3 regions of the Comamonas sp. UBA7840 genome follow, and region 2 is predicted to be linked to each of the others. Evidence: predicted binding sites of a transcription regulator. Region 2 holds the regulator's gene; each other region holds the start of a gene.
The links. The regulator HrcA, encoded in region 2, represses chaperone genes, less so after heat shock. The targets are predictions, from matches to a motif close to TTAGCACTCNNNNNNNNNGAGTGCTAA.
Positions count from the first base shown of each region.

Region 1 (10,168 bases), on a different contig from region 2:
TCTACACCGAAGGCACGGGGGTGATTCCCGATGCAGAAATCGCCAAGCTGGTAGCGGCACACTTTGATCTGCGCCCCAAAGGCATCATCGAAATGCTGGATCTGCTGCGCCCCATCTACGCCAAGACCGCTGCTTACGGCCACTTTGGCCGCGAAGAGCCCGAGTTCACCTGGGAAAAGACCGACAAAGCGGCACTGCTGCGCGCCGCAGCCGGTTTGAAGTAATGCAAACTGCCGCGCGATCCGCGCGGTATCTGTTCGGGGGAACAGCGCATACGGCGATAGCCATGTGCACCAATCCCCCCACAGATAACGCTGCATTACTGCTCGCGCTGCTGGCTGCAACAAGTTCGGCCCACCATCACTAAGCCCGCTGCTGCGGGCTTTTTCATGCCTGCGCCTAGGTGGGCCGCACTCCTACACGGCAACCCAGGCACCACCGACGAACGGTATTTAGCACGCGCCTTTATGGTTGAACGCATCTGCCACCGCAACGTGGCAGCCCACTACAAGGAGAGCACTATGCTGAAGTACGCCATCATTTTTGCCATCATCTCGTTGATTGCCGGACTGTTTGGATTTACCGGTGTTGCCGCCGGTGCGGCCGGCATTGCCAAGGTTCTGTTCATTTTGTTCTTGGTTTTGGCCGTCGTATTTGTGGTGCTGGCCGCCATGGGCGTGGGCGCTGCGCGCAAGATGCTCAAGTAAGCGGTGTTGAAAACATCTTCCCAAGGGCTGCGCATGCAGCCCTTTTCATTGGGAGAGGCTGCACAAGCTTCTACACTCAGGCGCATGCTTTCTTCGCTGTGCCACTGCTGCCATGACGCTTGACACCCACTTGCTGTTGATTGATCCGCAAAACGATTTTTGCGATTTGCCCGCCAACTTTTGCCCCAGTGGCCTGCGCCCTGCACTGCCCGTGCCCGGTGCGCACGCCGACATGCAGCGTGTGGCCACGTGGTTGCGCCAGCACAGCGCGCACATCGACCACATCACCGTCACACTCGATTCCCACCAGGTGTTTGACATTGCGCACCCAGCGTTTTGGCAGCAAGGCAGCGGCGACGAGGTGGCGCCATTTACCGCCATCACCGCCGCCCAGGTGCGCCAGGGGCAGTTCCAGCCCCGCAAGGCTGCGCACCTTGCGCGCACCTTGGCCTATCTGGATGCGTTGGAAGCCCGTGGGCGCTACACGCTGATGGTGTGGCCGGTGCACTGCGAGATCGGCAGCTGGGGCCATGGCGTACACGCCCACATTTTGTCGGCCTGCGCAGACTGGCAACGCAAGCAGCAGCGTGCCGTGTGCAACGTGTTCAAAGGCAGCAACCCGTGGACAGAGCACTACAGCGCGCTGGAAGCCGAAGTGCCCGATGCCAGCGCGCCAGAAACCTGCCTCAACCAGACTTTGCTGACTAGCTTGCTGCAAGCCCAGCGGCTGATTGTGGCGGGCGAGGCCAGCAGCCACTGCGTGCGCGCCACGGTCGAACATTTGCTGCAGCAAGCCCCTGCCGACTTTGCCCCACGCATCACCGTGCTGACCGATGGCATGAGCCCTGTGAGCGGCTTTGAGGCGCAGCACACCGCCTTCTTGCAGCACCTGCAAGCTGCGGGCGCACAGTTGTGCACCACCACCGAATTGCACCTGTAAAGCCACGAAAGCTGCCCGCATGCCCATCATCCACAGCCTGCTCGACACCGACCTGTACAAATTCACTATGTGGCAGGCCATGCTGCACCGCCACCCCCAAACGCAGGCCGAATACCGCTTTGCCTGCCGCAATGCCACCGCCTATCCGCTGGCCGATTTGGTGGACGAAGTGAATGCCGAGTTGGATCACCTGTGCAGCCTGCGCTTTACGCCCGATGAGCTGGCGTACATGGCCAGCCTGCGCTACATCAAAAGCGACTTCATCGACTTTCTGCGTCTGTTCCAGTTCCAGCGCAACTTCATCCGCGTGCAGGCCACGCCCGAAGGTGGCTTGCGCATTGAAGCCCACGGCCCCCAGGTGCATGTGATGGGCTTTGAAATCCATGTGCTGGCCATCGTCAACGAGCTGTATTTCCGCCGCTTGGCGCAGCCGGGCACCTTGGAGGAAGGTCGCCGCCGTCTGCAAGCCAAAATCACACAGCTGCGCGCCTTGCGGGATGAGCCCACCCTGGCGCACCCGTTTGAGCTGTCTGACTTTGGCCTGCGCCGCCGTTTTGCCGAGCCCTGGCACCGCGAGGTCGTCACCACCCTCACACGCGAGGTGCCGCAGTGGTTCAAAGGCACCTCCAGCGTGCTGCTGGCCAAGGAGCTGAACATCGTGCCCATTGGCACCATGGCACACGAGTATTTGCAAAGCTTTCAGGCCTTGGGCGTGCGCCTGCGCGACTTTCAGAAAGCCGCGCTGGAAGACTGGGTGCAGGAATACCGTGGCGACCTGGGCATTGCCTTGACCGACACCGTCGGCATGCACGCCTTCTTGCAAGACTTTGACCTGTACTTTGCCAAGCTGTTTGACGGCCTGCGCCACGACTCGGGCGACCCGTTTGACTGGGGCGACCAAGCGCTGGCGCACTACCGCAAGCTGCGCATCAACCCGCACACCAAACGCATGGTGTTCTCCGACGGCCTGAACATCGACAAAGCGCTGGAGCTGTGGCGCTACTTTGCGCCGCACATTCAGCTGGGCTTTGGTATTGGCACCAACCTGACCAACGACGTGGGCCTGCAGCCGCTGAACATTGTGATGAAGCTGGTGCGCGCGAATGGCCAGCCAGTTGCCAAAATCTCTGACACACCCGGCAAAACCCTGTGCGACGACGAAACCTATCTGGCCTATCTGCGCCAGGTGTTTGGCATTGCCGATCCGATTGCTTAAATTGTTTGCAATCCCGCCTCAAAGAAAAAACATAGCTGCTTGCGCTGGTTCAAAGGCAGTTTCAAATACAAAACATATTGAAATCCTTTAAAAACAAGCGCTAGCCGCTCCTTTTTATTTATGCCTGTGCCCCACCACGCTCCCCACACCGCTGTCTTGATTGGCCGCTTTCAGCCCTTTCACCTCGGCCACCTGGCCTTGCTGCAGCAGGCTTTGCAGACCGCGCAGCAAGTGGTGGTGGTGCTGGGCAGTGCCTTCCAGGCCCGCAGCCCCAAAAACCCGTTCACTTGGCAAGAGCGCGCTGCCCTGATCCGCAGCAGCTTGCCCGCCGCCGATGCCGCCCGCGTCCACTGCGTGCCTGTGCGCGACTATTACGATGAGCCACGCTGGGTGCAGGCCGTCATGGCCGCCGTACACACCCAAGTACCGCCCGGCGCGCGTGTGGACTTGGTCGGGCACTTCAAAGACGATAGCAGCAACTACCTGGCACGCTTTCCCGGCTGGGAGCTGCTGAGCCTGCCGCGCCAAGGTGACTTTGATGGCACCCCCACGCGCGAGCTGTACTGGAACCTGGCCGATCTGCCCCACGACGCGCTATGGGCACAGCTCGCCCCACTGCTGCCCGCACCCGTGGCCGACTGGTTGCGCCAGTGGCAAACCAGTGCTGATTACACCGCCCTGCGCGCCGAGTGGCGCATGCTCAGCGGCTACCACGCCGCCTGGGCCAGCGCCCCCTATCCTCCCGTGTTTGTGACGGTCGACGGGCTGCTGCTGTGCCACGGCCATGTGCTGCTGATCCAGCGCGGCCACGCCCCCGGCCAAGGCTTGTGGGCACTGCCCGGCGGGTTTGTGGAGCCGCGCGATACGCTGTGGCAGTCATGCCTGCGCGAGCTGGAGGAAGAAACCGCCCTGCCGCTGAGCACCGACACCTTGCAAACAGCCCTGCAAGGCGTGGAAGTGTTTGACCACCCCGACCGCAGCCTGCGCGGGCGCACCATCACGCACGTCTTTGTGTTCCATGTTCCCGGCACACAGCTGCCCCCCGTGCAAGGCGGCGACGACGCCGCTACAGCGCGCTGGGTACCACTGGGGGATTTAACCGGTTTGGAAAGCCAGATGTTTGAAGACCACTTTCATGTGCTGCGCCGCTGCTTAGCACGCTTTGGCACTGCAGGGCTGCCGATGGCTCTGCCGTAAAGCACGCCCACAGCACCGCTCGCGCCGCAAAGCCTCGCTATCCATCGCCCGCCATCGCCGAGCCAATGAAGGCACCTGCTCAGCAGAGCCCCAACCAACACGCCCAGCCAGCCCAAGTATTCGACCTGATTGCCCACCCGTCCCACAATCACCGCAGCCCCCCGCAGCGCACCTGCGCAGCCTGGTTTTGCTTTTTTTGCCACGCCTGCCCCTTGCAGGCAAGGCACTTCGCATTTTGGAAATTGCCATGACATCGCTGACCATCCGCCCCGCCACGATTGCCGACGCCGATTTGATCCTGCACTTTGTGCGTGAGCTGGCCATCTACGAAAAAGCCGAGCACGAAGTGCTGGCCACGCCCGCGCACGTGCACCGCACCTTGTTTTGCGACAACCCCAAAGTGTTTGGCCTGATCTGCCTGGAGGGCGACACGCCCGTGGGCTTTGCCGTGTACTTCTTCAATTACTCCACCTGGCAAGGCCAGCACGGCCTGTACCTGGAAGACCTGTACGTCTCGCCCGAGCAGCGCGGCAAGGGCGCCGGCAAAGCCTTGCTCAGCCACTTGGCAAAGATTGCGCTGGACAACAACTGCGGCCGCTTTGAATGGAGCGTGCTGGACTGGAACACGCCTTCCATAGAGTTTTATGACAGCCTGGGCGCCAAGCCGCAAAGCGAGTGGATTCGCTACCGCATGACCGGTGAAGCACTGCAAGCTCTGGCCCAGCAAGCAACTGTTCCTGCATCAGCATGAAGGATGCGCACCTGACCGCCTGCTGCCGCCACCTTCTCCCCACCAATCAAAACAACAACTTACAAAACAAATGCCAAAAAGTAGCAGCTTGGACAGCCCTTGCCTCTTGAAAGGCAAATTTTTCACCTTATTATTAGCACTCGATGGGCTTGAGTGCTAACAACACTCCCCACAGTTTTTTTGAAGCAGTTGGGCACCCGCCAAGCTGCTGACCACTTCAACCTTGTTGATTGATATCTAGGAGATGTTATGAACCTGCGTCCTCTGCACGACCGCGTGATCGTCAAGCGCCTGGAAAACGAAACCAAGACAGCTTCGGGCATCTATATCCCTGACAACGCTGCTGAAAAGCCTGACCAAGGCGAAGTGCTGGCAGTGGGCCCCGGCAAGCGCAATGACAAGGGCGAGCAAATCGCTCTGAACGTGAAGGTGGGCGACCGCGTGCTGTTCGGCAAATATTCGGGCCAGACCGTCAAGGTCGACGGCAACGAACTGCTGGTGATGAAGGAAGACGACCTGTTCGCAGTCGTAGAGAACTAAATCGCGCTCGCGATTTAGTTGGGTCGAAGGCTCACTTTGCGCTGCAAAGTAAAGGATACAAAGTCCGGCCGAAGACCAAAGTTCTTCCCAGAACATTGAATTTCATAGCTGCTAGCGCTTAACAGATAAGCCTTAGCAGCCAGTTTGAACCAAATTCTTTAGGAGCCAAAAATGGCAGCAAAAGACGTAGTATTCGGCGGTGAAGCACGTGCACGCATGGTTGAAGGCGTGAACATTCTGGCCAACGCGGTCAAGGTCACCCTGGGCCCCAAGGGTCGTAACGTGGTGCTGGAGCGCTCGTTCGGTGCCCCTACCGTGACCAAGGACGGTGTGTCCGTGGCCAAGGAAATCGAACTCAAGGACAAGCTGCAAAACATGGGCGCTCAGCTCGTGAAGGAAGTAGCTTCCAAGACCAACGACATCGCTGGTGACGGCACTACCACCGCCACCGTGCTGGCCCAAGCCATCGTGCGCGAAGGCTCCAAGTACGTCGCCGCAGGTCTGAACCCCATGGACCTGAAGCGCGGTATCGACAAGGCAGTGACTGCTTTGGTGGAAGAGCTGAAGAAGCAATCCAAGGCGACGACCACTTCCAAGGAAATCGCCCAAGTGGGTTCGATCTCCGCCAACTCCGACGAATCCGTGGGCAGCATCATTGCTGAAGCCATGGACAAGGTGGGCAAGGAAGGCGTGATCACTGTGGAAGAAGGCAAGTCGCTGGCCAACGAACTGGATGTCGTGGAAGGCATGCAATTCGACCGCGGCTACCTGTCGCCCTACTTCATCAACAACCAAGAAAAGCAATCCGCTGTTCTGGATAACCCCTTCGTGCTGCTGTTCGACAAGAAGATCAGCAACATCCGCGACCTGCTGCCTACCCTGGAGCAAGTGGCCAAGGCTGGCCGTCCTCTGCTGATCATTGCCGAAGACGTTGAAGGCGAAGCCCTGGCGACTTTGGTGGTGAACACCATCCGCGGCATCCTGAAGGTGGTGGCTGTGAAGGCTCCTGGCTTTGGCGATCGTCGTAAGGCCATGCTGGAAGACATCGCCATCCTGACGGGCGGCAAGGTCATCGCTGAAGAAGTGGGTCTGACACTGGACAAGGTCACTTTGGAAGACCTGGGCCAAGCCCAGCGCGTGGAAATCGGCAAGGAAAACACCACCATCATCGACGGTGCTGGCCAAGCTGCTGAAATCGAAGCCCGCGTCAAGCAAATCCGCCTGCAAATCGAAGAAGCGACCAGCGACTACGACCGTGAAAAGCTGCAAGAGCGCGTGGCCAAGCTGGCCGGCGGTGTTGCCGTGATCAAGGTTGGCGCTGCCACCGAAGTCGAAATGAAGGAAAAGAAGGCGCGCGTGGAAGACGCGCTGCACGCGACCCGCGCTGCTGTGGAAGAAGGCATTGTGGCCGGTGGTGGCGTGGCCCTGCTGCGCGCCAAGCAAGCCGTGGGCGAGCTGAAGACTGGCAATGCCGAACAAGACGCTGGTATCAAGCTGGTGCTGGCTGCCGTGGAAGCACCTCTGCGCGAAATCGTGGCCAACGCCGGTGGCGAGCCTTCGGTGGTCGTGAACGAAGTGTTGAAGGGCAAGGGCAACTTCGGCTTCAACGCTGCCAACGACACCTACGGCGACATGCTGGAAATGGGTATCCTGGACCCCACCAAGGTGACACGTACAGCGCTGCAAAACGCTGCTTCCGTGGCTTCCTTGCTGCTGACCACCGAGTGCATGATTGCTGAAGCCCCTAAGGCTGAAGGCGCTGCACCTGACATGGGCGGTATGGGCGGTATGGGTGGCATGGGCGGCATGGGCATGTAATTGCCCCGCTGCTGACCGAAGCTTCACCGCTTCGGTTGCTGCTCCCACACACAAAAGGCCGCGAAAGCGGCCTTTTGTTTTTGCGGCTTACGCACTTTGCTTGCGCTTTAAATATGTATCAAAAGCGGCTTTAGCGCTTATCCAGCAAGCGTTAGCAGCTCTGCTTTTTAATTACCATTCACAGGCGACTCCGCCAAGCGCTGCATCAGCGCCCGGGTTGAAGGATCCACCCCCGCCCAATCATTGCTTTGTTGGCGCTCACGCAGGGATTGCGCCAGCTTTTTGCCCAACTCCACGCCCCACTGGTCAAAGCTGTTGATGCCCCACACCGCGCCCGCCACAAACACGCGGTGTTCATACAAGGCAATCAGCGCGCCCAGCGAAGCTGGGTCCAGCGCCTGCAACAGCAAGAAGGTACTGGGCCGGTTGCCGGGGCAATCCCGCTCTATACCTTCCCCACTGCGCCCTACCATCAGCGCCTGCGCCTGGGCGATCGCATTGATCACCAAGCTTTGGTGGTGGGCCCCCAAGTACTTGCCGCCATCGCGCAGCGCGATGAACTCCACCGGAATGACATCAGGGCCTTGGTGCAGCATTTGGAAAAAAGCGTGCTGGCCGTTAGTGCCAGGCTCACCCCACACCACCGGCGCGGTAGCCACCTGCAAGGGCTTGCCATCGCGTGTGACACGCTTGCCATTGCTTTCCATTTCTAACTGCTGCAGGTAAGCCGTGAGGCGGCGCAAACCATGGCTATAAGGCGCAATGCAACGGCTGCCAAAACCGCAGAAATTGCGATTCCATACATCCAGCATCCCCAAGCGCAGAGGCAGATTGTGGGCATCAGGGGCACTAAAAAAATGCGCATCCATGGCATGTGCACCGTGCAGCAGGTTTTTGAACTGCTCTGCACCAATCGCAATCGCAATCGGCAGGCCAATCGCAGACCACAACGAGAACCGTCCGCCCACCCAGTCCCAAAACCCCAGTGTGCGCGTGACCCCGAACTGCGCCGCAGCAGCCGTATTGGTGGTCAAGGCCACGAAATGCTGCTGAAGCCCAGATTCCGTGCCGCCGTTGGCCAAAAACCAGGTGCGCGCGGAGTGCGCATTGAGCATGGTCTCTGCCGTCGTGAACGATTTAGAGGCAATCAAAAACAAGGTGCTCTGCGGCTTGACCTTGCGCAGCACGTGTCCCAGCTCATGGCCGTCGACATTCGAGACAAAGTGGAAATTCTTACCGGGCGTTACCCAGTCTTCCAGTGCCTGCACCACCACTTCGGGGCCCAGGTGCGAGCCACCAATCCCGATATTGACCACATCCGTAATGCGCGCATCGCTGCGTACTTGTTCGGCCAGTGCCAGCATGGCGTCCAGCGTGCTGTGCACCTGCTGGAGCGCCTGCTGCACGGGTGCATCCCACGCCTGCACAACCGGATGGGTTTGCAGCAAACCCGCATCTGGGGGGGCACGCAGCAGCCAGTGCATCACTGCGCGCTCCTCGGTCGTGTTGACCTCCGCCCCAGCCAGCATGGCATCGCGCACAGTGTGTACACTGCAGGCACGTGCCAGCGCGCTCAACTGCTGCTCCGTACTTTCTTGCAGCCAATTTTTGGACAGATCCGCAAACACATACGGTGCCTGCTGACTGAGCTTTTCTAAGCGCTGCGCATCCATGGCAAATGCTTGCACCAAGTCAAACCCCGCCCCCCATGACTGAAAGTGCGCCTCCAGCTGCGCCCATTGCTGCGTTGCATCACAAACCAAAACCATGCTCCATTCAGCGCTTACGCACCACCACGCTGCCTACCGAATACCCCGCACCAAAAGAGCAAATGACCCCCGTATCACCGGCAGCCAGGTCAGCGCGGTATTTGTGGAAGGCAATGATGGAGCCTGCGGACGCCGTGTTGGCAAACTCATCCAGAATCAACGGCGCGCGGTCATCGGTGGACTCACCCACCAGCTTTTTCAAGACCAATTGGTTCATGCCCAAATTGGCCTGGTGCAACCAGAAACGACGCACCTGCTGCGGAGTTTGCCCCAGCTTTTCCAAATGCGTTGCAATATGTGCAGCGGCAATCGGCACCACCTCCTTGAACACCTTGCGGCCTTCTTGTCGAAAGGTCTTGTCGCGCGCAGCCGGGTCGCTGTCTTCGCTGCGGTTCATAAAGCCAAAATTGTTGCGAATATTGTTGGAGAACTGGGTGGCCAGCTGGGTGCCGACGACCTCCCACGCATCTGTGCCGGCCGCTGTGTCGGCGCGCTCAATAATGATTGCGGTGCACACGTCTCCAAAAATAAAATGGCAATCGCGATCGCGCCACTCTAGGTGTGACGAAGTAATCTCAGGGTTCACCACCAGCACGCACTGGGCCGTGCCACAGCGCACGGCATTGACGGCTTGCTCTATGGCAAATGTGGCCGACGAGCACGCCACGTTCATGTCAAAGCCATAGCCCCCAGCCCCCAAAGCCTGCTGGATTTCCACCGCCATGGCAGGATAGGCGCGCTGCATATTGGAGGCGGCACACAGCACCATGTCGATGTCTGCGCCAGTCTTGCCCGCTTGCTGCAACGCTTCTTGCGCAGCAGCAACAGCAATTTCAGCCATCAGTGAAAGCTCATTATCGCCGCGCTCTTCAAAACGCGGGTACATGCGCAGCGGATCCAACACCCCTGTTTTCTCCATCACATACCGCTGGCGGATACCCGAGGCTTTTTCAATGAACTCTACGCTGGAGTGTTGCAGCGCCTCATGGGTGCCAGCGGCAATGTCTGCCGCATACCGCGCATTCTGAATATCCGCATAGCGGTTGAATGCTTCCACCAATTCAGCGTTGGTGATGGTGTGCGGAGGCTGATACAAACCCGTGCCGCTAATGACGACTGAATGCATAAAAATAATTCCATGGCGCGCCATGTGCGGCGTAGCCTGTAAGTGTAATGATCAGACCGCCACAATCAGCTGTTCAAGCTGGATGGCATCGGCCACAAAAGCCC
Region 1 covers NZ_DLTI01000022.1:138,670-148,837, forward strand. Annotated here, with positions in the region: gene metK (methionine adenosyltransferase) at 1-224, shown strand, start outside; gene B3R00_RS07750 (DUF1328 family protein) at 522-707, shown strand; gene B3R00_RS07755 (isochorismatase family protein) at 820-1,647, shown strand; gene pncB (nicotinate phosphoribosyltransferase) at 1,667-2,863, shown strand; gene B3R00_RS07765 (bifunctional nicotinamide-nucleotide adenylyltransferase/Nudix hydroxylase) at 2,984-4,060, shown strand; gene B3R00_RS07770 (GNAT family N-acetyltransferase) at 4,308-4,811, shown strand; gene groES (co-chaperone GroES) at 5,061-5,351, shown strand; gene groL (chaperonin GroEL) at 5,523-7,169, shown strand; gene pgi (glucose-6-phosphate isomerase) at 7,337-8,938, opposite strand; gene B3R00_RS07790 (beta-ketoacyl-ACP synthase III) at 8,946-10,064, opposite strand; gene tal (transaldolase) at 10,116-10,168, opposite strand, start outside.
Region 1: groES (co-chaperone GroES) is a predicted target of HrcA. The motif match lies at 4,945-4,971, and genes of this name have one in related genera.

Region 2 (10,168 bases):
GAGCGCGATTGCAAGGCAATTTCGGCAGCGCGTTGGTAGAGCTGCTGGGACTGACTTTGGCGCGCAGCATCCATAAGCAAAGCGATGGCATTGGTAGCATCGCCTTGGGAGGCGGCCATCTCTCCCACCAAGAGGTCGTAAAACAACTCCGCATCCAGTGCAGCGGCCTCATCGGCAGGCGAAGGTTGCAAAGCCTCGGCGTTTGGATCCAAGGATGGGGGCGCTTCTTGCGACCATGCGGGCAATGTTCCGAAAACAAGTACGGAAATAAGGGCCAAGCGCCAATTGCGGAGTGTGGAGACCATCGGCTCATAATAATCCAAGCATTTCATTGTTGTGAGCGAAATGATCAGATGCCAGAACTTCCAGAGGTTGAAGTTACCCGCCGAAGCTTTGCCCAGCAAATTCAGGGGGCGCAAGTTGTCTCTGTCACTTTAGGCAAGCCTTTGCGCTGGGCGCTGGGTTGTGAGCCTGCCCATTTGGTGGGTGCGACGGTGCAGCAAGTGCGCCGCAGGGGTAAATATTTGCTGCTGGATCTTGATCGCGGCATGTTGATGATTCACCTTGGAATGTCCGGCAGCCTGCGCTTTGCAAGTGATTTGCCTGCGCTGGGAAAGCATGACCACTTTGACATGCATACGAGCCAAGGTAGCTTGCGCTTGCATGATCCTCGGCGCTTTGGCGCTGTGATTGCGACACAAGGCGAGAGTGATCCTGTTGCGCGCAAATTGCTGGATGGTTTGGGGATGGAGCCTCTGGACGAGGCACATTTCATCTGGCAGCGTTTCTACGCGGGGCTGCAGTCCAGCCGATCACCCATCAAGCCATTGCTGTTGGGAGGCAAGTTGGTTGTAGGGGTGGGCAATATTTATGCTTCCGAAGTCTTGTTTGCCAGCCGCATTGCGCCCACGGTTGCTGCCAACACTATCAGTGTGCAAAAAGCCAAGCGCTTGTTCCAAGCCATTCGTGAGATTTTGGCGATTGCCGTGGAGCGGGGTGGAACCACGTTGCGCGACTTTTCCAGTGCCGACGGCATGCCGGGGCACTTCCAGACACAAACCCAGGTATATGACCGTGCGGGGTTGCCTTGTACCCATTGTGGCAAGCCCATCAGGCTGTTGCGGCAAGGGCAGCGCAGCACGTACTACTGTGCGTATTGTCAAAAAGCTTGAGGAAATCGGCAATGGCGCCATGACCCCTACAAAACGCTGGCGCTATATTGGAGGGCTTACTGCCATAACACTGCAACGAGGGAGAGATTGTGGGCCCTTCATTTAGCGAGCAATTTGACCGGTTTGGCCATTGGCGCAAAGGTTTTGCGGGCCAGATGGCGGCTTTTAGTGACTGGCTGGCTGCACAAGATTTGCTGGACGCGGCAGTGCAAGATCATTTGCAGCGGCTAGAGGCCCTGCTGCGCGGCGATAAGGTGTGCGTTGCCTTTGTGGCGGAGTTCTCGCGGGGCAAATCAGAACTTATTAACGCGGTGTTTTTTGCGCACTATGGGCGGCGCATCATGCCGGCATCGCCTGGGCGCACCACCATGTGTCCGACCGAACTGGGTTACGACGCTGCGTTGCCTGCATGTTTGCGTTTGTTGCCGGTAGAAACGCGTGCGCAGCCTTACAGCTTGGCAGAGTGGCGCAGCCGCCCTTCCACGTGGGTGCAACTGCCCTTGGATGTGCATGATGCCGATCAACTGGCCTATGCCATGGCACATGTGGCACAGGTGCGCAAGGTGTCAGTGCAAGAGGCGCAAACTTTGGGCTTTTGGAGCGATGCGCCCGGGGCGGAAAACCCGGTGTGCGATGCGCAGGGAATGGTGGAAATTCCCAAATGGCGCCATGCGCTGATCAATATGGCGCACCCCTTGCTCAAGCAAGGGCTTGTGATTGTGGATACCCCGGGGTTGAATGCGGTGGGCACGGAGCCAGAACTGACCGTCAACCTGATTGCGCAAGCCCATGCCGTGGTGTTCTTGCTGGCAGCCGATGCCGGCGTGACGAAGTCAGATTTATCGATCTGGAAAGAGCATTTGCTGCCTTGTCATCGTGAAGGTGATGCGCATCTGGTGGTGCTCAACAAAATCGACACCTTGTGGAGCAGTCTGGATTCAGGCACCGAGGTGCAAGTGCAGCTCAATCGCCAGCGTGCGCAAAGCGCACAGATCCTGGAGATTGATCCTGCCCGGATCGTGCCTTTGTCTGCCCAAAAGGGGCTGATGGCAAAGATAGAAAGCAATGCTGCGCTCCTTAAAAGCAGTGGCCTGCCGCTGTTTGAGGATCTGCTGGCGCAAGGCATTTTGGCGCATCGCCAAACTATTTTGCGCAATGTGGTAGTTGAGGGTGTGGCGCAGTTACAAGCGCAGGTGCTGCGTTCGATCCACATCCGCCAGCGCGATTTGGATGAGCAAATGCTGGAGCTGCGCAGCCTGCGGGGTAAGAACGCCACGGTGATTGAGAACATGCGCCAACGTATTCAGCAAGAGCAGCGCACGTTTGAGGCCAGCACGGCAAAAATTTTGGCGGTACGCTCGGTGCATTTAAAGCTGATGAACCAAGCGTTTCAGCTTTTGGGTGCGACATCGCTGCGCAAAGAGCTGGAGCAGCTCAGCAGTGCACTGGAGCATTCGGGCTTGAAAATGGGCGTGCGCAAAGTTTATGCCTCCACCTTTGAGCGTTTGCGTGGCCTGGGCGAGCAAGCCAAAGTGGCTGCGGCGGAAATTCAGGCCATGCTTGGCGCTACGTTCAAAGACCTGAATGCGGAGTTTGGGTTTTCGCTGCAGCTACCGGCGGACTTGCAACTGCATGACTTTGACCGTGAACTGGCCAACATTGAAGAAAGCTATTTGCAGTACCTGGGCTTTGGCCATGCGCTCAAACTTGCCAATCCGTTGTTTGGGCAACGCATGGTCAAGGCTTTGGGCATGCGGCTGCGTGCGGTGTTTGAATCCGCAGCCAATGACCTGGATTTATGGAGCAAAAGCGCGACCTCACAGCTTGACGCACAATTGAAAGAACGCAAACGCAGCTTTGCACGGCGTATTGAAGCGGTAGACCGCATCAACGAAGCGGCCAGTGGGCTGATGGAGCGCATTGCTGAAATTGAGTCGTCCGATCAGCAGCTCCATTTGCTGGAACAGCGCCTGGGGCAATGGATGCAGCAACTGCTGCAACCCGCTGAGCCTGCAGCGCAGGAGCTCGGTGCGACGGAGCAGACCGCGTGAAAGCTGCGTTGATTTTTTTGCTTTAGCCTTCTCTTTCTCCTTTGAGTCATTCCAACCCTTTGATCGCTGCGGATGTGGTGCAGTGGCAGGCCAGCCATGGCCGTAACCATCTGCCTTGGCAGCAAACCCGTGATCCCTACCGCGTATGGCTGTCTGAAATCATGCTGCAGCAAACCCAGGTCACTACCGTCTTGGGTTATTACGAGCGGTTTTTGCAGCAGTTCCCGGATGTGGCCAGTTTGGCTGCCGCGCCTGAAGATGATGTGATGGCGCTGTGGAGCGGACTGGGTTATTACAGCCGCGCGCGCAATCTGCACCGATGTGCCAAGGCGGTGGTGGCCGAGCATGGGGGCGCTTTTCCGCGCACGGCTGCAGTGCTGGCTACGTTGCCGGGCATTGGCCGCTCTACGGCTGCAGCGATTGCATCGTTTTGCTTTGGGGAGCGCGCAGCCATTTTGGATGCCAACGTCAAACGTGTGCTCACACGGGTGCTGGCGTATGGCGAAGACCTCTCCAGCAGCCGCCATGAAAAAGCCTTGTGGGCGCTGGCAGAGGATTTGCTGCCCGCACAGGATCTGCACAACACCATGCCGCGCTACACCCAGGGTCTGATGGACTTGGGTGCCACGGTGTGCTTGCCGCGCAACCCTTCGTGCTTGGTGTGCCCTTTGCAGCCCAAATGCCAAGCGGCGCAGCAAGGGAATGCAGCCAGCTATCCGGTAAAAACGCGCAAAACCAAACGCAGCACACAAGCGTGGTGGCTGCTTGTGCTGCGCGACGCAGCAGGCCATGTGTGCTTGCAGCGGCGCCCATCCACTGGGGGAGACACCGGTATTTGGGCCGGGCTTTTTAGCCCACCGGTATATGCCAGTGCACAGGCGCTGGAGGAAGGCTGGGCTGCGCTGGGCCTGGCTGCCACGGCGCGCCAGGATTGGCCCGCACAGCTGCATGTGCTGACGCACCGCGACTTGTTTTTACACCCGGTGGTGGTGGATGTGGCAGGGGCGCAGCCTGCGCTGGGCCAAGCTGTGCAGGGCTGGAGCTGGCAGTCTGGCGCAGACTGGCCGCAGCTGGGGTTGCCTGCCCCGGTGCGTAAATTGCTGGAGGCGCTATAAAAAGAGAGCTGGCGGCGCTTATATATATTGGGTTTCAGGTGTAAAAATGGGATTGCTAAATAGGTATTTGAATATCTTGATCCCACAATCGTTTGCTCAGCAAGTACCCGGTTTGGGGCTTCAACGATGCCCCAAACTTGCGCTGCCAGACAAATAGCAGCGAATGCAAGAGCGCGGTAGCGCTCTTGCTATATGCATGCGTCTTTCTCCCAAGCCGAGCCAAGTACCAACGCAACTTATTGTTCAAACTCTCAATGTGATGGGTATGAGCCTTGCCTACCGTGTGCTGCTCAGCCTTGATGATGGCCTTATAAGGCCGATGTGCATCCGTGCAGTAATGAATATGCGCATCCATAGGTAGTTGAGGCTGAAGCACTTTGGCTGTTTTCGTTCCTCGCTCCCCAAGTGCGAAACCGACGATCTGGTGACTTGTCCTGTCTATTGCCCACCACAGCCAGATGGGCTGTTTTTTGAGCCCACATAACTCCACATCTCATCGGCCTCAATGACCGATAGATCTTTGGCTGTTGGCGCTTGAAGTGCTTTGCCAGCAACTTCTTTGCGCACCCAACCTAACACTGCGTTGTGGCTCACGTGCAATAGACGTTCGATTTTTCTTGCGGCAATACCTTCGGCATACATCGCCAAGGCCAGTGCTTTGATCTTTGGATCGATGAGGCGCAAGTCCTTGTCACCAAAGGTTCGGCGACATCCCATGCACATCCATCTTTGTCGTTTGTGGCGGCTCAGGCCAATCTTTTGTGTGTGATGGTGATTGCAGCGAGGGCATTGCATGGCGGAACGGGAAAAGGCATGGAATATAGCGCTTCGCACCATCTCCATACCTCATGCGCAATCCCGTAAAAATATCTGAAACCTATAGAAATCAAGCGCTATAAGCTCTCTTTTTTAAAATTTTTAGTGGGATGGTGTCTGTGCCAGTGCGCGGCTGTCCATCTCGCGGTGGCGGCGCAACGTGGACCACTGGGCCTGGTAGCGCAGCGCCAGTTGCTCCACCAGATACACCGAGCGGTGCTGCCCACCCGTGCAGCCCACGGCGACAGTGACATAGCTGCGGTGGTTGGCATTGAGCACGGGCAGCCAGTGGTCGAGAAACTGCGCAATATGCGTTTGCATGGCACCCACATCAGGTTGCTGGCGCAAAAAGTGCTGTACGGGCTCGTCTTTGCCGCTCAGGGGGCGCAGTTCGGCGTCGTAATACGGGTTGGGCAGCATGCGCACATCAAACACATAGTCCGCATCGACAGGAATGCCGTGTTTGAAACCAAAGGACTGGAACACCAGCGTCATCTGGTTGGTGGGCGCTTTGAGCAGGGCTTTGATATAGCTTTGCAACTGTGCACCGCGGATGTTGCTGGTGTCGATGACATGGGCGTACTCACGAATGTCGCCCAGCAACTCGCGCTCGCGCTCGATGATTTGCACCAGGTCTTGGCGCCCGTCCGGGCCTTCGGACTGCGACAAGGGGTGACGGCGGCGCGTTTCGGAAAAGCGGCGCACCAAGGTAGCGGTGGAAGCATCCAGAAACACCACATGCAGGTGCAGCCCCGAGGCTTTGAGGCGCTGCAGCTTCTCCAGCTCGCGCGGCAAATTGGGCAAGCTGGTGGCGCTGCGCGCGTCAATCGCAATCGCCACGCGCTTGCCGTGGTGGGCGTGCTGCAGGCGCACAAAGTCTTCCAGCAGCTCGGGCGGCAGGTTGTCCACGCAGTAGTAACCGGCGTCTTCCAGGGCGTGCAAAGCCACGGATTTGCCCGAGCCTGACATTCCCGTAATCAGCACAATTTCTAAATCTGTCATGGCTTGGCGTGGCTCCATCAAGGCGTGTTGGCGGCGTGCAGCATCTCGCGTGCATGCGCCATGGTGGTGTCAGAGATTTTTTCGCCCCCCAGCATGCGGGCAATTTCTCGCTCGCGCTGGGCGGTGTCGGTGGGGGTGACGGTGCTGCTGGTGCCCGCTTTGTCCCGTTTTTTGGCGACCACGTAATGGTGGTCGGCACAGGCGGCCACCTGCGGCAAGTGGGTGACCGCCAGTACCTGGCGGTCTTTGCCCAAGGCGCGCATGAGCTTGCCCACGGTTTCGGCCACAGCGCCCCCCACGCCTGAATCTACCTCATCAAAAATCAAAGTGCCTGCATGGCCCAGTTCACTCGTGGTCACGGCAATTGCCAGCGACAGGCGCGAGAGTTCACCGCCAGAGGCTACTTTGCCAATTGGCTTGGGCGTGGCGCCCGGGTGGCCCGCCACCAGGAACTGCACGCTGTCCATACCGTGGGGGCTGGGTTCTGCCAGCTTGTCCAGCTGCACTTCAAAGCGGCCACCTTGCATGCCCAGGCCTTGCATGGCCTGCGTGATGGCCCGCGAGAGTTTGGGGGCAGCCTTGGCACGTTCCAGTGACAGCTCTCGCGCAGCGGCGTGGTAGGCGTCGCTGGCTTGTTGCTCGGCTTTGCGCAGGCGGCCAATGTCTACCACGGCGTCTAACTGGCGCAACTCTTCACGCCACGATTGCAGCAGGCTGGGCAGCTCTTGCGGCGTGCGCTTGTAGCGGCGCGCCAGTTGCATCCACAGCGATAGGCGCTCGTCCAGCTCGGCGAGTTTGTCCGGGTCTAACTCGGTGCGGCGCAAATAGATTTGCAGCGAATGTTGGGCGTCGTTGATCTGCGCAAGACTGGAGGCCAAAACGTCTGCAATCGCTTGAAATTCGGGCTCTAGGTGCTCTTGATCTTGAAGCATGTCTTGGGCGCGGCTCAGCGGCGTGCTGGCGCCAGCTTCATCATCTTCCAGCAGGTGTAGCGCACCCTGCGCCGCTTCCAGCAGCGCTTGCGCGTGTGACAGGCGGGTGTGCTGGGTGTTGAGTTCGTCCCACTCCTCCATGCCAGGGCTGAGTTTGTCCAGTTCCCCAATCTGCCACTGCAGACGCTCGCGTTCGCGCTGCAGCGTGTCTTGCGCCGCGATGGCGTGTTCCAAATCCTTGGCTGCAGCGCGCCAGACCATCCAGTGCTGGCGCAATGCTTGCGTGCTGACGTTGGCATACGCGTCCAGCAGTTCGCGCACGGCATCGGCGCGTGTCAGGCTTTGCCAGGCGTGCTGGCCGTGGATGTCCAGCAACTCTTCGCCCAAGCCGCGCAGCTGCGTGGCGGTGGCGGGGGCACCATTGATCCAAGCACGGCTGCGCCCTTGGCTGTCAATCACGCGGCGCAGCAGCAGGCTTTCTTCCAGCGCAAAGCCGCCTTCTTGCAGCCAGTGCTGCAGGTGGTCGGGGCAGTCAAACTCGGCACTGATGTCGGCTTGCGTTGCGCCTTCACGTACCACGCCAGAGTCAGCACGGCTGCCCAGCACCAGTTGCAGCGCATCAATCAAGATGGATTTGCCCGCGCCGGTCTCCCCGGTCAGCACGGTAAAACCGGTGTGCAAATCCAGCTCCAGCTGCTGCACGATGACAAAGTCGCGCAGGGCAATGCGTTTGAGGGCCATGCTCAGTAGCCTCCCTCGTTCCAGCCCAGCTTTTTGCGCAGCGTCGCGAAGTAGTTCCAGCCGACAGGATGCAAAAAGCGCACGCTGTGTTCGGAGCGGCGCACGTAGATGCGATCGCCGTGCAGCAGCGAGGCGAGCGATTGCATGTCGAAGTTGGCACTGATGTCGCGCCCACTCACCACTTCCATCATCACTTCGGTCTGGTCAGACAGCACGATAGGGCGGTTAGACAGCGTGTGCGGGGCAATCGGCGCCATCAGCCACGCTGGAATGGAGGGGTGCATCAAGGGGCCGCCCACCGACAAGGTGTAGGCGGTAGAGCCTGTCGGCGTGGCCACGATCAAACCGTCGGCCCGCTGGTTTGACAGAAAACGACCATCTACCTCGACACGCAACTCCACCATGCCCGAGGTGCCGCCGCGGTTGACCACAACATCGTTCATTGCCAGCGCTTCAAACACGGTTTCTTCGTTGCGCACCACACGGGCATGCATTAAAGGGCGAGACTCTTGTTCGTACTCGCCGTGCAGCATGGGCAGCAGGGCTTGCGGGTAATCTTTCAGGGGAATATCGGTCACAAAGCCGAGACGGCCTTGGTTGATCCCAATCAGCGGCGTGTTGTGCTTGGCCAGTTGGCGCGCAATCCCCAGCATGGTGCCATCGCCGCCCACCACAATACCCAGGTCACAATGCTGACCCAGGTCGTCGACATCCAGTGAGGCAAAACTGCTGTGTAGCCCGGTGTGGAGTGCTGTTTCAGCGTCCAGCACGACTTCACAGCCTTGCTCGCGCAGAAAATCTGCAATACCTTGGAGAATGTGGCGAGACTGCTCTGTAGCAGTGCCGGAAGTGGTGGCGGACTGGTATTTACCCACCAGTGCGACATGGCGAAACTTGGACGTCATATCGGAAATTACATCATTAAAATCAAAACATGCTCGATGAACGTGCCAAGTTGTTGTTGAAAGCGCTGGTCGAGCGCTATATCTCGGACGGCCAACCCGTAGGGTCGCGCACGTTATCGCGCGCTTCTGGCTTGGAATTGTCGCCTGCAACCATTCGCAATGTTATGTCTGACTTGGAGGAGATGGGGCTGATCGTCAGTCCCCACACCTCGGCAGGCCGCATTCCCACAGCGCGTGGCTACCGCTTGTTTGTCGACACCATGCTCACTGTACAAAACAGTGGCTTGATTGCTCCAGAACTGCCGGCTGAGCAGCCGCAAAAAGTCATCGCGAATGCCGCGCAACTGCTCTCGAACATGTCGCAGTTTGTTGGCGTGGTGATGGCGCCTCGACGCAGCTCGGTGTTTAAGCACCTGGAATTCGTCAAGCTGTCAGAGCGGCGGGTGCTGGTCATCATCGTCTCCCCGCAAGGCGATGTACAAAATCGCGTGATATTTACCGATGTGGAGTTCTCGTCGACGCAGTTGCTGGAAGCGTCGAACTTCATCAATGCGCATTATGCAGGGCTTGATATGGAGCAGGTGCGCGAGCGTATGCAGCAAGAGGTGGAGCAATTGCGCGGCGAAGTCGCCAGCCTGATGCAAGCCGCTGTGAACGTCAGTGCAGAAGTCATGACACCAGCGCCGCAAGAGCAGGTCATCATTTCTGGTGAGCGTAATTTGCTGGCGGTGAGTGATTTTTCCAGTGATATGAGCAATCTGCGCCGCGCTTTTGATCTGTTTGAGCAAAAGACCCAAATTTTGCGCTTGCTCGATTTCTCCAGCAAAGCCGAAGGGGTGCGCATCTATATCGGCGGGGAGAGCCAAGTGGTGCCGTTTGAGGAGCTGTCAGTGGTCAGCGCGCCTTATGAGGTGGATGGGCAGGTGGTGGGGACTTTGGGGGTGATCGGCCCTACGCGCATGCATTACGACAAGATGATTCAGATTGTGGACATTACCTCCAAGTTAGTCAGTAATGCGCTGAGCCACCAACGCTAGCCGTTACAATGCGAGAGTTTTGTGCGTTCCAACGAATGAGCAAAACCCGGTTGGGGCGTTAGCTCAGTTGGTTAGAGCAGAGGACTCATAATCCTTTGGTCGACAGTTCAAGTCTGTCACGCCCTACCAATGAATTCAACGGGTTACGAGAAATTGTAACCCGTTTTTTCATTTGTACTGTCAACGGAGTGTCCACGCATTGACTCAGGTGCATCTGCTCTTTGCAGGGTGTCTTGTTGCCTTCAAGCTGGCTCCAGCTCTAGTTTTTTGCTTCTGTTTGAGCTTTCGCTAAGCAATTGAATTTGTTTTTCTAATTTTTCGATCCGCGCGTCTTGTTGTTCTCGCTTGTTGCCGTACTTTTTTGTGCAGTACACATATGCGGCAATGATTCCAAACT
Region 2 covers NZ_DLTI01000012.1:683-10,850, reverse strand. Annotated here, with positions in the region: gene B3R00_RS02250 (tetratricopeptide repeat protein) at 1-212, opposite strand, end outside; gene mutM (bifunctional DNA-formamidopyrimidine glycosylase/DNA-(apurinic or apyrimidinic site) lyase) at 354-1,172, shown strand; gene B3R00_RS02240 (dynamin family protein) at 1,262-3,223, shown strand; gene mutY (A/G-specific adenine glycosylase) at 3,265-4,338, shown strand; gene B3R00_RS16335 (IS1 family transposase) at 4,394-4,828, opposite strand; gene B3R00_RS02230 (transposase-like zinc-binding domain-containing protein) at 4,777-5,133, opposite strand; gene rapZ (RNase adapter RapZ) at 5,257-6,156, opposite strand; gene recN (DNA repair protein RecN) at 6,174-7,829, opposite strand; gene B3R00_RS02215 (NAD kinase) at 7,832-8,734, opposite strand; gene hrcA (heat-inducible transcriptional repressor HrcA) at 8,764-9,771, shown strand; tRNA gene B3R00_RS02205 (tRNA-Ile) at 9,824-9,900, shown strand; gene B3R00_RS02200 (hypothetical protein) at 10,014-10,168, opposite strand, start outside.

Region 3 (10,168 bases), on a different contig from region 2:
TCTTTTGCTGCTTGATCTGGACAACTTTAAGTCGATCAACGATGGCTACGGACATGCTGCCGGTGACCATGTGCTGCAAGAGGTGGCCAAACGTTTGAAGTCTGTGATTCGCAACCAAGGCGTGCTTTCACGCCTGGGCGGGGATGAATTTACGGTGCTGGTGCCTGACACTGATATGGAGCAGGCCCAGTCTTGGGCACAGCAAATTTTGTTTGCCATGTCTACGCCATGCCGGTGGGGGCATGTGCTGCTGGACTTTGGCGCCAGTATCGGCGTTGCCATTTCTCCGACCGACTCTCGAGATCCATCCACGCTACTGCGCTATGCGGACATGGCCATGTACCGTGCAAAAGAGCATGGCCGTGGCAACTTTGTGTTCTACGAAGACAGCATGGGCCATGAGATGGCTGAGAAAGTCTTGCTCTCTGAGCGCTTGCGACTGGCATTGGGCTATGAAGGCATCAAGTTGTATTACCAGCCGCAGATCGATATCCGCACCGGGCAAGTCTGTGGTGCCGAGGCCTTGGTGCGCTGGAAAGACCCGTTGCTGGGAGAAATTACGCCAGATCGCTTCATCCCTGTAGCTGAATCGTCCGGCCTCATTATTGGGCTGGGCAACTATGTGCTGGATGCGGCCTGCAAGCAGGTCAGTTTGTGGCTGCAGCAGGGGCAGCCCGTGCGCATTGCGGTGAATTTGTCGGCGCAACAACTGCGCCAGCCCAACTTGGTGCAGTTGGTGCGAGATGCCTTAGAGCGTTACCAAGTGTCTCCGTCTTGGTTGGAGCTGGAAGTGACGGAAACGCAGGCGATGCAAGACCCAGAGCATGCCTGCCGCATGCTGGCTGAGTTGGCGGGCCTGGGGGTAAGTTTGGCCCTGGATGATTTTGGGAACGGCCATTCTTCATTGGCATATTTGCAGCACTTGCCGGTTCAGCGGCTGAAGCTGGGAAAAGACTTTATGCGTACGGGGCGCTTGGGCAGCAAGCTTTTGCGGGCGATGATTCAGTTTGGCCACGCTTTGAATCTGCAAGTGGTGGCGGAAGGCGTAGAAACTGAGGAGCAGCGCAGCCAGCTAGAAGCGATGGGCTGTGAGTGTTACCAAGGTTGGCTGGCTTCGAAAGCGATGACTGCTTTGGAGTTCGAAACATGGCGCAGCCAGCGCTGACATTGCCTGAGCAGCTATAAAAAATCCACCCGAAGGTGGATTTTTTTGTATGCATAGGGCGGATTACTGGTTGCTGATTTTTTGCTCTTTAATCAGGCGGCTTAACTCCGCTGTATCTTTCTGGATGCGATTGGCCAGCCCTTCCGGGGAAGTGCCAACCATTTGCCAGCCTTGCTGGAACAATTTTTCTCGCACGGCAGGGCTGCGGGCAATCTCTACCAGCATGGCCGCCAGCTTGGTGCGGATCTCTGCGGGCATGGAGCTGGGCGCCGCAAACGCATTCCAAATTTGCAGGTCAAAGTTCTTGATACCAGCCTCCGCCAGGCTCGGAACGCCAGGGGCCAAAGCACTGCGGCCGCTGGAGGTCACGCCAATCAAGCGCAGCTTGCCGGCTTGCGCCTGGGCCATGGCCAGCGCAGGGGGCAGCAAAGCCATTTGCAGTTGGCCGCCCATCATGGCCGTAGCAACTTGGGGGTAGCCGCTGTAGGGAACATGGATCGGCGCAATACCGCTGCGCGCTTTCAGCAGCTCGGTGCCGAGGTGACCAATCGTGCCCACACCGGGGGTGCCGTAGCTCCAGGTGTCACCCGCTTTTTGTGCCGCCGCAAAGAAAGATTGGGCATCGGCATTTTGGGGAACCCCGGGTTGCTCGACGGGAGCGGTCAACACCAGCGGCGAAACGCCAATCAAGGTCAGCGGTGCCAAGTCTTTGAGGGGGTCATAAGGTGTGGCAGGGTTGAGGATTTTGGCAATCGTCATATTGCCATTGATCATCAAACCAATCGTATGGTTGTCGTGGGCGCGGGCCACTTCGGTAGCGCCAATATTGCCGCCAGCCCCCACTTTGTTTTCCACAATAACTGGCTGGCCCAGTAGCTTGGACAAGGGCTCCGAGAAGGTGCGAGCGGTCAAGTCGGGCGAGGAGCCACCTGGGAAACCCACCACAATGCGTACCGGTTTGGTGGGCCAGGCAGCCGTAGAGGCTGCAAAAACAGAACTGGTGGCAGAGGCTGCCACCAAAGCAGTACCTGCAGCCAATATGGTGCGGCGAGCAATCAAAGAGAGGGTGGTCATCGTGCGTTGAGCATAAAAACTGCAAGAAGAGAAAAATCCTTGCAGGAAAAAAAGAAAGCCCGAAGATTATCCGGGCTTGCGTGGGCAGCAATCTGGCATATTTCAGCCAGACCGCGCAAGAACGTTTTTAGGCGAACTCAGTCAGCGCTTTTTTCATCTTTTTCATAGCAGCCACTTCAATTTGGCGAATGCGCTCAGCGCTCACACCATACTCTGCAGCCAGCTCATGCAGCGTCATGCCGCCCGTGCCGTCATCGTTGACCTTCAGCCAGCGCTCTTCTACGATGCGGCGGCTGCGGTCATCCAGCATTTCAAGGGCTTGGGCAATGCCATCGGTTGCCAAGACATCACGTTGGCGTGTCTCAATCATATTAGTGGGCTCGTGCGCCGCATCCGACAGGTAAGCGATAGGCCCAAAAGCGTGCTCGCCATCGTCACTGGGGCTCGGGTCCAGTAGCACATCACCGCCCGACAAGCGGGTTTCCATCTCCATGACTTCTTCGCGCTTGACGTTGAGCTTGGCGGCCATCGCGTCAATCTGCTGCTCCGTCAAGGTTTCGCGCAGCGCCAAGTCGTCGTCCATCACGGCATCGGCTTGCATGCCTTGCTTCATGGAGCGCAGATTGAAGAACAACTTGCGCTGGGCCTTGGTGGTTGCCACTTTGACCATGCGCCAGTTCTTCAAGATGTATTCGTGGATCTCTGCCTTGATCCAGTGCATGGCGTAGCTGACCAGCCGAACGTTTTGCTCGGGGTCAAAGCGCTTGACGGCCTTCATCAGGCCCACATTGCCTTCTTGGATCAAATCGCCCTGGGGCAAGCCATAGCCCAAATACTGGCGCGAGATAGACACCACCAAGCGCAGGTGAGACATGATCAGACGCCCAGCGGCATCCAGATCATTGTGTTCTTTGAGTTTGCGGGCGTAGTCCTGCTCTTCTTCTTGAGTGAGCATAGGCAGGCGGTTCACCGCTGTAATGTAGGCATCCAAGTTGCCCAGCGGAGGTACCAATGCCCAAGGATTCGCAGGTGCCAAGGCCGAAGCAGCGAGGGTGCCGGTTGGGTTTGTCATTGCACTGATCCTTTCATCCATTGCTTCATATTAGCACTCTCTAAGACCGAGTGCTAAGCCATAAGTTCCCATGAGGTTGTCAGTTGGTGGCTGGCTGCGCCTGCGCCGTGGGAGTATCGAGTTTCGACCAACACTCTTGTAGAGTGCGCAAGCGTTTGCAAGTTTCAAAAAAAGTTGAATGTGTGATGTGGGAAAGTCCTTCTCGGCCTGTGGCTTTTGTGTGTTTGGCGCTCAGCATGGCGCTGGTGGGCAGTTATGTGGCGCTGTCCAAGCCGTTGGCGGCCTTGTTCCCTGTTTTTTTGCTGGCGTGGTTGCGCTTTGGTATTGGCGCGGTGGCCATGGCCCGCTGGCTGCAAAAGTCACCGGGCGACGCGCCCTTGGCACCACGCACGCGGTGGTTGTTGTTTCTGGAGTCCTTCTTTGGCAACTTCTTGTTCACGTTGTGCATGGTGACAGGCGTGAGCCTGACGGGCGCGGTGACGGCCGGTGTCACCATGGCTTCCATTCCGGTGGCAGTGGCCCTGCTGAGCTGGTTATTGCTGCGCGAGCAGATCATGCCGCGCACGTGGCTGGCGGTGGCGCTGGCCGTGGCGGGGATTGCGCTGTATGCAGCGGCAAAGCCAGCGGAGGTAACCACTGCCCATGCGTATGCCTGGCTGGGGCAGTGGCTGCTGGTGGCGGCGGTGCTGTGTGAGGCAGCCTACGCCGTGATTGGCAAGCGCTTGACGGCGGTGCTCAGCCCCAAACGCATCAGCGCCATCATCAATGTATGGGGCTTTTTGCTGTCCACGCCTATGGGCTTGTATGTGGCGTGGCAGTTTGACTTTGCGGCCGTCAGCCTACCGATGTGGGGGCTGCTGCTGTTTTACGCGCTGGCCGCTTGCGTGTGGACGGTGTGGTTGTGGATGACCGGGTTGCGCGCTGTGCCCGCGGCGCAGGCGGGCATTTTTACGGTGCTGTTGCCCATCAGCGCTGCGCTGGTGGGGGTGCTGGTGCTGGGCGAGCACATCAGTGCACTGCAGTGGCTGGCGCTGGGTATTGCCTTGTTGGGTGTGGTTGTGGCGACTTGGCCCGCGCGCAAAGCCTGAGCGTAGGCCGCTGGCTGTTTCTGCACAATCGATGCCTATGCAAGATGCACTTTCTCTTTCTCCAGTGGCCGTGGTGACCACCACCGTGGCCACGCAAGCGCAGGCGGACCATCTGGCGCAAGGCGCCGTCACAGCCCTGCTGGCGGCTTGTGGGCAGGTGGAGCCCATCACTTCCCACTATGTGTGGCAAGCCCAACTGGAGCAAAGCGCCGAATGGCGCGTGGTGCTGAAAACGCTGCCGCAGGCTGTGGCGCCATTGTGGGCGTGGCTTCAAGCACACCACCCTTACGAGGTGCCACAACTGTTATTGCGCACCGAATACGCCGATAGCGCCTATGCCGCATGGGTGGCTGCCCAGGTGCAATTGCAATTGCCCGATGGCGGCGGGTGATGCAATAAAAAAGGAGCTGCTGGCGCAGGCTTACCAAGCATTTCAATATGAAAAGTATTGGAAACGGTTGTTTTATCAACGCCAGCAGCTATGAAAAAAGCCCCGCATTGCGGGGCTTTGATGGGAGAGGGCAGTCGGCCTCGGGCCGCTCAGGCCAGCAGGGCCTGGGCAAACTCCTTGGCGTTGAAGGTTTCCAGGTCTTCCACCTTTTCGCCCACGCCGATGAAGTACACGGGAATGGGGCGCTCTTGCGCAATGGCGGCCAGCACGCCGCCTTTGGCGGTGCCGTCCAGTTTGGTGACGATCAGGCCGGTCAGGCCCAGCGCCTCGTCAAATGCTTTGACCTGGTTGAGCGCGTTTTGGCCGGTGTTGCCGTCAATGACCAGTAGTACCTCGTGCGGGGCAGAGCCATCGGCCTTGCTGATCACCCGTTTGATTTTTCTCAGCTCTTCCATCAGGTGCAGCTGGGTGGGCAGGCGGCCAGCGGTGTCGACCAAGACCACGTCTTTCTTGCGCGCTTTGCCAGCGCTGACGGCATCAAAGCTGACGGCGGCCGGGTCACCGCCAGCCTGGCTGATGATTTCTACCGTGTTGCGGGTGGCCCATACGCCCAACTGCTCGCGCGCGGCGGCGCGGAAGGTGTCGGCAGCGGCCAGCAGCACGGATTGGTCGTGGTCGGCCAGGTGCTTGGTCAGCTTGCCAATTGACGTGGTTTTGCCTGCGCCGTTCACGCCGGCCACCATGATCACGGTGGGCGTGTGCGCACCAATTACCAGTGGCTTTTCCAGCGGCTTGAGTAGGTCGGACAGCGCAGCAGCCAGCAGCGCCTTGACGGCGGCGGGCTCGGTGGTCTTGCTGTCTTTGACGCGGCGCTTGAGGTCGTCCAGCAGGTGCAGGGTGGCTTTGACGCCGGTGTCGGCCATCAGCAGGGCGTCCTCCAGCTCCTCGTACAGGGCATCATCAATCTTGGTGCCCGTGAACACCGTGGTTATGCTGGTGCCGGTTTTGCGCAGGCCTGCCTTGAGGCGGTCCATCCAGTTACCGCGGTCACCCACAGCTTCGGGTTTGGCCTGGGGCTCGGGGGCTTGCGTAAAAATTTCGGGCGCAGGCACTTCTGGTGCGACACTGTCAGGAACTTCTTCCTTGTCGCCCATACCGAAGGTATTGCGCAGCCAACCGCTGACCGAAGCGGGCTTGGCGGCAGGGGTCGAAGGCACCGCTTCCACGGGGGAAGCAGCGGCGGGTGCGACGCCCTCAGACTGCTCTAGGGCAGGAGTGGTGTCGGCTTGTGGGGCTTTTTTCTTGAAAAAACTGAACATTGGCGGGTTCTTAGAATCCTGCATTCTATGAAACGAACTTTATCCCTCCTAATGCTGGTGGCCAGCCTGAGTGCTGCAGCCGAGAATTCGGCGCCAGCGGGCACGATTTCCACATCGCTGAATGCGTGGGCCAGCGCGCAAAAAGCCAATCCGGCCACGGCGGTGCAGCAGTTCACGCTGGCCAACGGTATGCAGCTGATTGTTCAGCCCGACCGCCGTGCACCCACGGCGGTGCATATGCTGTGGCTGCGCGTGGGGGCCATGGAGGAGGTGGATGGCACCACCGGCGTTGCCCATGCGCTGGAGCACATGATGTTCAAAGGCAGCCAGCAACTGGCGCCGGGTGAGTTTTCGCGCCGTGTGGCGGCCTTGGGTGGGCAGGAAAACGCCTTCACCAACCGTGACTACACAGGCTATTACCAGCAAATCCCTTCCAACCGCCTGCGTGATGTGATGGCGCTAGAGGCAGATCGCTTTGCCCACAACCAATGGCCCGATGCCGAGTTCACCAAGGAAATCGAGGTGATCAAGGAAGAGCGACGCATGCGCACCGAAGACAACCCGCGCGGCATGTTGTTTGAGCAGTTGTCGGCAGCCGTCTTCATGGCCAACCCCTATGGCCGCCCTGTGGTGGGCTGGATGAACGATCTGGACGCCATGACGGCCGATGACGTGCGCAACTTTCACCGCGACTGGTATGTGCCTGCCAATGCAGCCATCGTTATTGCGGGGGATGTGGATGTGGCCCAGGTCAAAGCCTGGGCCGAGGCCACCTATGGCCAGATTCCTGCGCGGCCATCGGCAGTTGGCAAGCCCCGCGAAGAGCCGCAGCAAATTGGCGTGCGCCGCATTGAAGTCAAGCAGCCCGCTGAGCAGGCGTTTGTGGCCATGGCCTACCGCGTGCCCTCCATCCGCAACGTCGAGAACCTGACTGCGCAAGACAAAGACGCCCTGGCCCTGCTGGTGCTTTCTGCGGTGCTGGACGGCTATGACGGTGCTCGGCTCGAGCGTGCCTTGGTACAGGGCAAAGACCGCGTGGCCGACAGCGCCAGCAGCTCTGCCAGCGTTATGGGGCGAGGGCCGGCGCTGTTTATCTTGTCGGGCGTGCCCGCCAAGGGCAAAACGCCTGCCCAGCTGGAAAAAGCATTGCAGGCGCAAATTGCAAGAATTGCCAAAGAGGGCGTGAACGCGGCAGAGCTGCAGCGCGTCAAAACACAGTGGCTGGCCTCACAAATTTATGAGCGCGACTCCGTGATGGGGCAAGCCCAGGGCTTGGGTAATTACTGGGTGCTGGGCATGCCGGTGAATGCCGATGATTTGCTGGTCAAGGCCTTGATGGACATCAGCGCCGCCGATGTGCAGCGCGTGGCCGGCCAGTACTTCCGGGCGGATCAGTTGACCGTCGGCACCTTGGTGCCCCAGCCGCGCCCTGCAGGCCAGACCGCACGCCCCGCATCGCCTGTGGATGCCAACACGCTCCAGCACTGAACCCCACGGAAAGCTTGATGATGAAGACGAAAACAATAGCTGCTGGCGCTTGGCTGGCTTGCACCTTGGCTGGTTTTGGCGTGAACTCTGCCTGGGCCGTGCTGCCCATTCAGCACTGGCAACAAGCTTCGGGCGCCAAGGTGTGGTTGGTGGAAAGCCCCAGCATTCCCATGGTGGACATTCAGGTGGCATTTGATGCCGGTGCGCGCCGAGAGCCGCAAGACCAAGCAGGGCTGGCCACCGCACTGGCCATGATGACGGACAAGGGGGTGAAGGCCCAGGGCCAGCAGCCCGCACTGGATGAAAACGCCTTGGGTGAAGCCTGGGCTGATTTGGGGGCCTCGTTCGACGCGGGGGCCGGCAAAGACAGCTTCAACTATTCGCTGCGCAGCCTGACAGTGCCTGATTTGCTGCAGCGTTCGGTGCAACTGGCGGCCCGCCAGATTGCCCACCCCAGCTTGCCTGCCGACGTGTGGCAGCGTGACCGTGCGCGCTGGAGCGCATCGATTGCAGAGTCGAACACCCGCCCCGGCACCGTCGCAGGCCGCGCTTTTACCCAGGCGGTGTATGGCGGCCACCCCTACGGCTGGCGCACTACCGAGCAAACGCTGGCCAAGATTGATGTGAAAGCCATCCGGGCGTTTCACGACCAGTACATCCAGGCTTGCCGCGCCAAAGTCAGCGTGGTGGGGGCGGTAGACAAAGCACAGGCCGATGCCTTGGTGACGCAACTGCTGTCGCAATTGCCCAAAGACGATGGCAAAGGCTGCCAGCCGCTGCCAGCCGTGGATGAGGTGCCTGCGCTGAAGGCCGCGCAAGATGTCCGCATCCCCTTCCAGTCTGCGCAGGCGCAGGTGCTGATCGGTCAGCCTGGCATCAAACGCAATGACCCAGATTTTCTGGCCCTGCTGGTGGGCGACCACATTCTGGGCGGGGGCGGGCTAGTCTCGCGCCTGATGGAAGAGGTGCGCGAAAAGCGGGGGCTGACGTATGGCGTCTCCAGCAGCTTCTCGCCCGGGCTGCATGCGGGGGCCTTTGTGGTCAGCCTGCAAACCCGCCCCGATCAGGCCGAGCAAGCGCGCCAGGTGGCGCAGGAAACCTTGGCTAAGTTTGTGGCAGAAGGCCCTACGGAGCAAGAACTGCGTGATGCCAAGGACAATCTGATTGGTAGTTTTGCGCTGCGTATCGACAGCAATCGCAAGCTGTTGGCCAATGTGGCCAACATCGCTTGGAACGATTTGCCCTTGGACTATTTGGACCATTGGACGGACAAAATCGAAGCCTTGACGGTGAACGATGTGCGCAGCGCCATGCAGCGTGCGATCCAGCCGGATCGCATGGTGACCGTGGTGTTAGGGGGAAAGAAATAATGGGTCGCAACAGTTATCGCACGATCGAAGAAGCCTTGGCGTTGGAAGCGCGTCTGAAAAAACGCGAAGCCTTCAAGCAAGCAGAAGCCGAAGCCTTGGCCGTGGCTGCCGGCAAAAAACCGGGCAGCAAAGCGCAAAAGCCTGCCAAGCCGGGCAGCGCTGGCGCGGGTGAAGTGCGCATCATCGGTGGCCAGTGGCGCCGCACACGACTGGCTGTGGCGCAGCGCCCGGGCCTGCGCCCCACGCCCGATCGCGTGCGTGAAACGCTGTTCAACTGGCTGGGCCAAGACTTGGGTGGCTGGCGCTGCATCGATGCCTTTGCGGGCACTGGCGCTTTGGGCTTTGAAGCCGCATCACGTGGTGCGGCGCAGGTGCGCCTGGTGGAAAACGATGCAGGGCTGGCCCTGCAGCTGGAGCGTTTGGCACAGCAGCTCAAGGCCGAAGGTGTGCAGGTGCAGCGCGGTGATGGCATTGCCGCGCTGACGCAGAGCGCACCAGGCCATTGGCATGCCATTTTTGTGGATCCGCCTTTTGGTGCCGAAGCGCTGTTTGTGCCTGCCATCAAGGCCGCAGCCCATGCGGTGGCCGACGATGGTTTGATCTATCTGGAAGCGCCGCGCGCGTGGACGGATGAGGCATTGGCTGAATTTGGGCTGCAGCAGCACCGTTATTTGAAGGCAGGTGCAGTGCATGCACATTTGCTGAAAAAGATCGCTGTTTAAAACGCGGTGTCTTTAAATTTATAGCTGCTAGCGCTTTTTACATAAGCGTTGGCAGCTATTTTTATGCCTAAAACTTCCAAAGGCATAATGCCCGCCATCATTGAAAAAAGCATGGAGACCGCTATGGCCGAGCACGTGGTTGCCGTTTACCCCGGCACATTCGACCCGATCACTCTGGGGCATGAAGACATGATCCGCCGCGCCAGCGCCATGTTTGGCACGGTGGTGGTGGGCGTGGCCATGGCCCACCACAAGAAAACCATGTTCACCCTGGACGAGCGCATGGGATTGGCGCGGGCCGTGTTTGCCGATGTGCCGAACGTGCGCGTGGAAAGCTTTGATGGCTTGGTGCGTGATTTTGTCTTGGCACAGGGCGCCACCGTGATGGTGCGTGGTTTGCGCTCAGGCACCGACTTTGATTACGAATTTCAGCTGGCGGGCATGAACAAACACTTGCTGCCTACGGCAGAGACGGTGTT
Region 3 covers NZ_DLTI01000026.1:100,318-110,485, forward strand. Annotated here, with positions in the region: gene B3R00_RS09875 (putative bifunctional diguanylate cyclase/phosphodiesterase) at 1-1,165, shown strand, start outside; gene B3R00_RS09880 (Bug family tripartite tricarboxylate transporter substrate binding protein) at 1,229-2,239, opposite strand; gene rpoH (RNA polymerase sigma factor RpoH) at 2,367-3,311, opposite strand; gene B3R00_RS09890 (DMT family transporter) at 3,497-4,399, shown strand; gene cutA (divalent-cation tolerance protein CutA) at 4,437-4,790, shown strand; gene ftsY (signal recognition particle-docking protein FtsY) at 4,940-6,109, opposite strand; gene B3R00_RS09905 (M16 family metallopeptidase) at 6,137-7,597, shown strand; gene B3R00_RS09910 (M16 family metallopeptidase) at 7,615-8,967, shown strand; gene rsmD (16S rRNA (guanine(966)-N(2))-methyltransferase RsmD) at 8,967-9,689, shown strand; gene coaD (pantetheine-phosphate adenylyltransferase) at 9,813-10,168, shown strand, end outside.
Region 3: rpoH (RNA polymerase sigma factor RpoH) is a predicted target of HrcA. The motif match lies at 3,342-3,368, and genes of this name have one in related genera.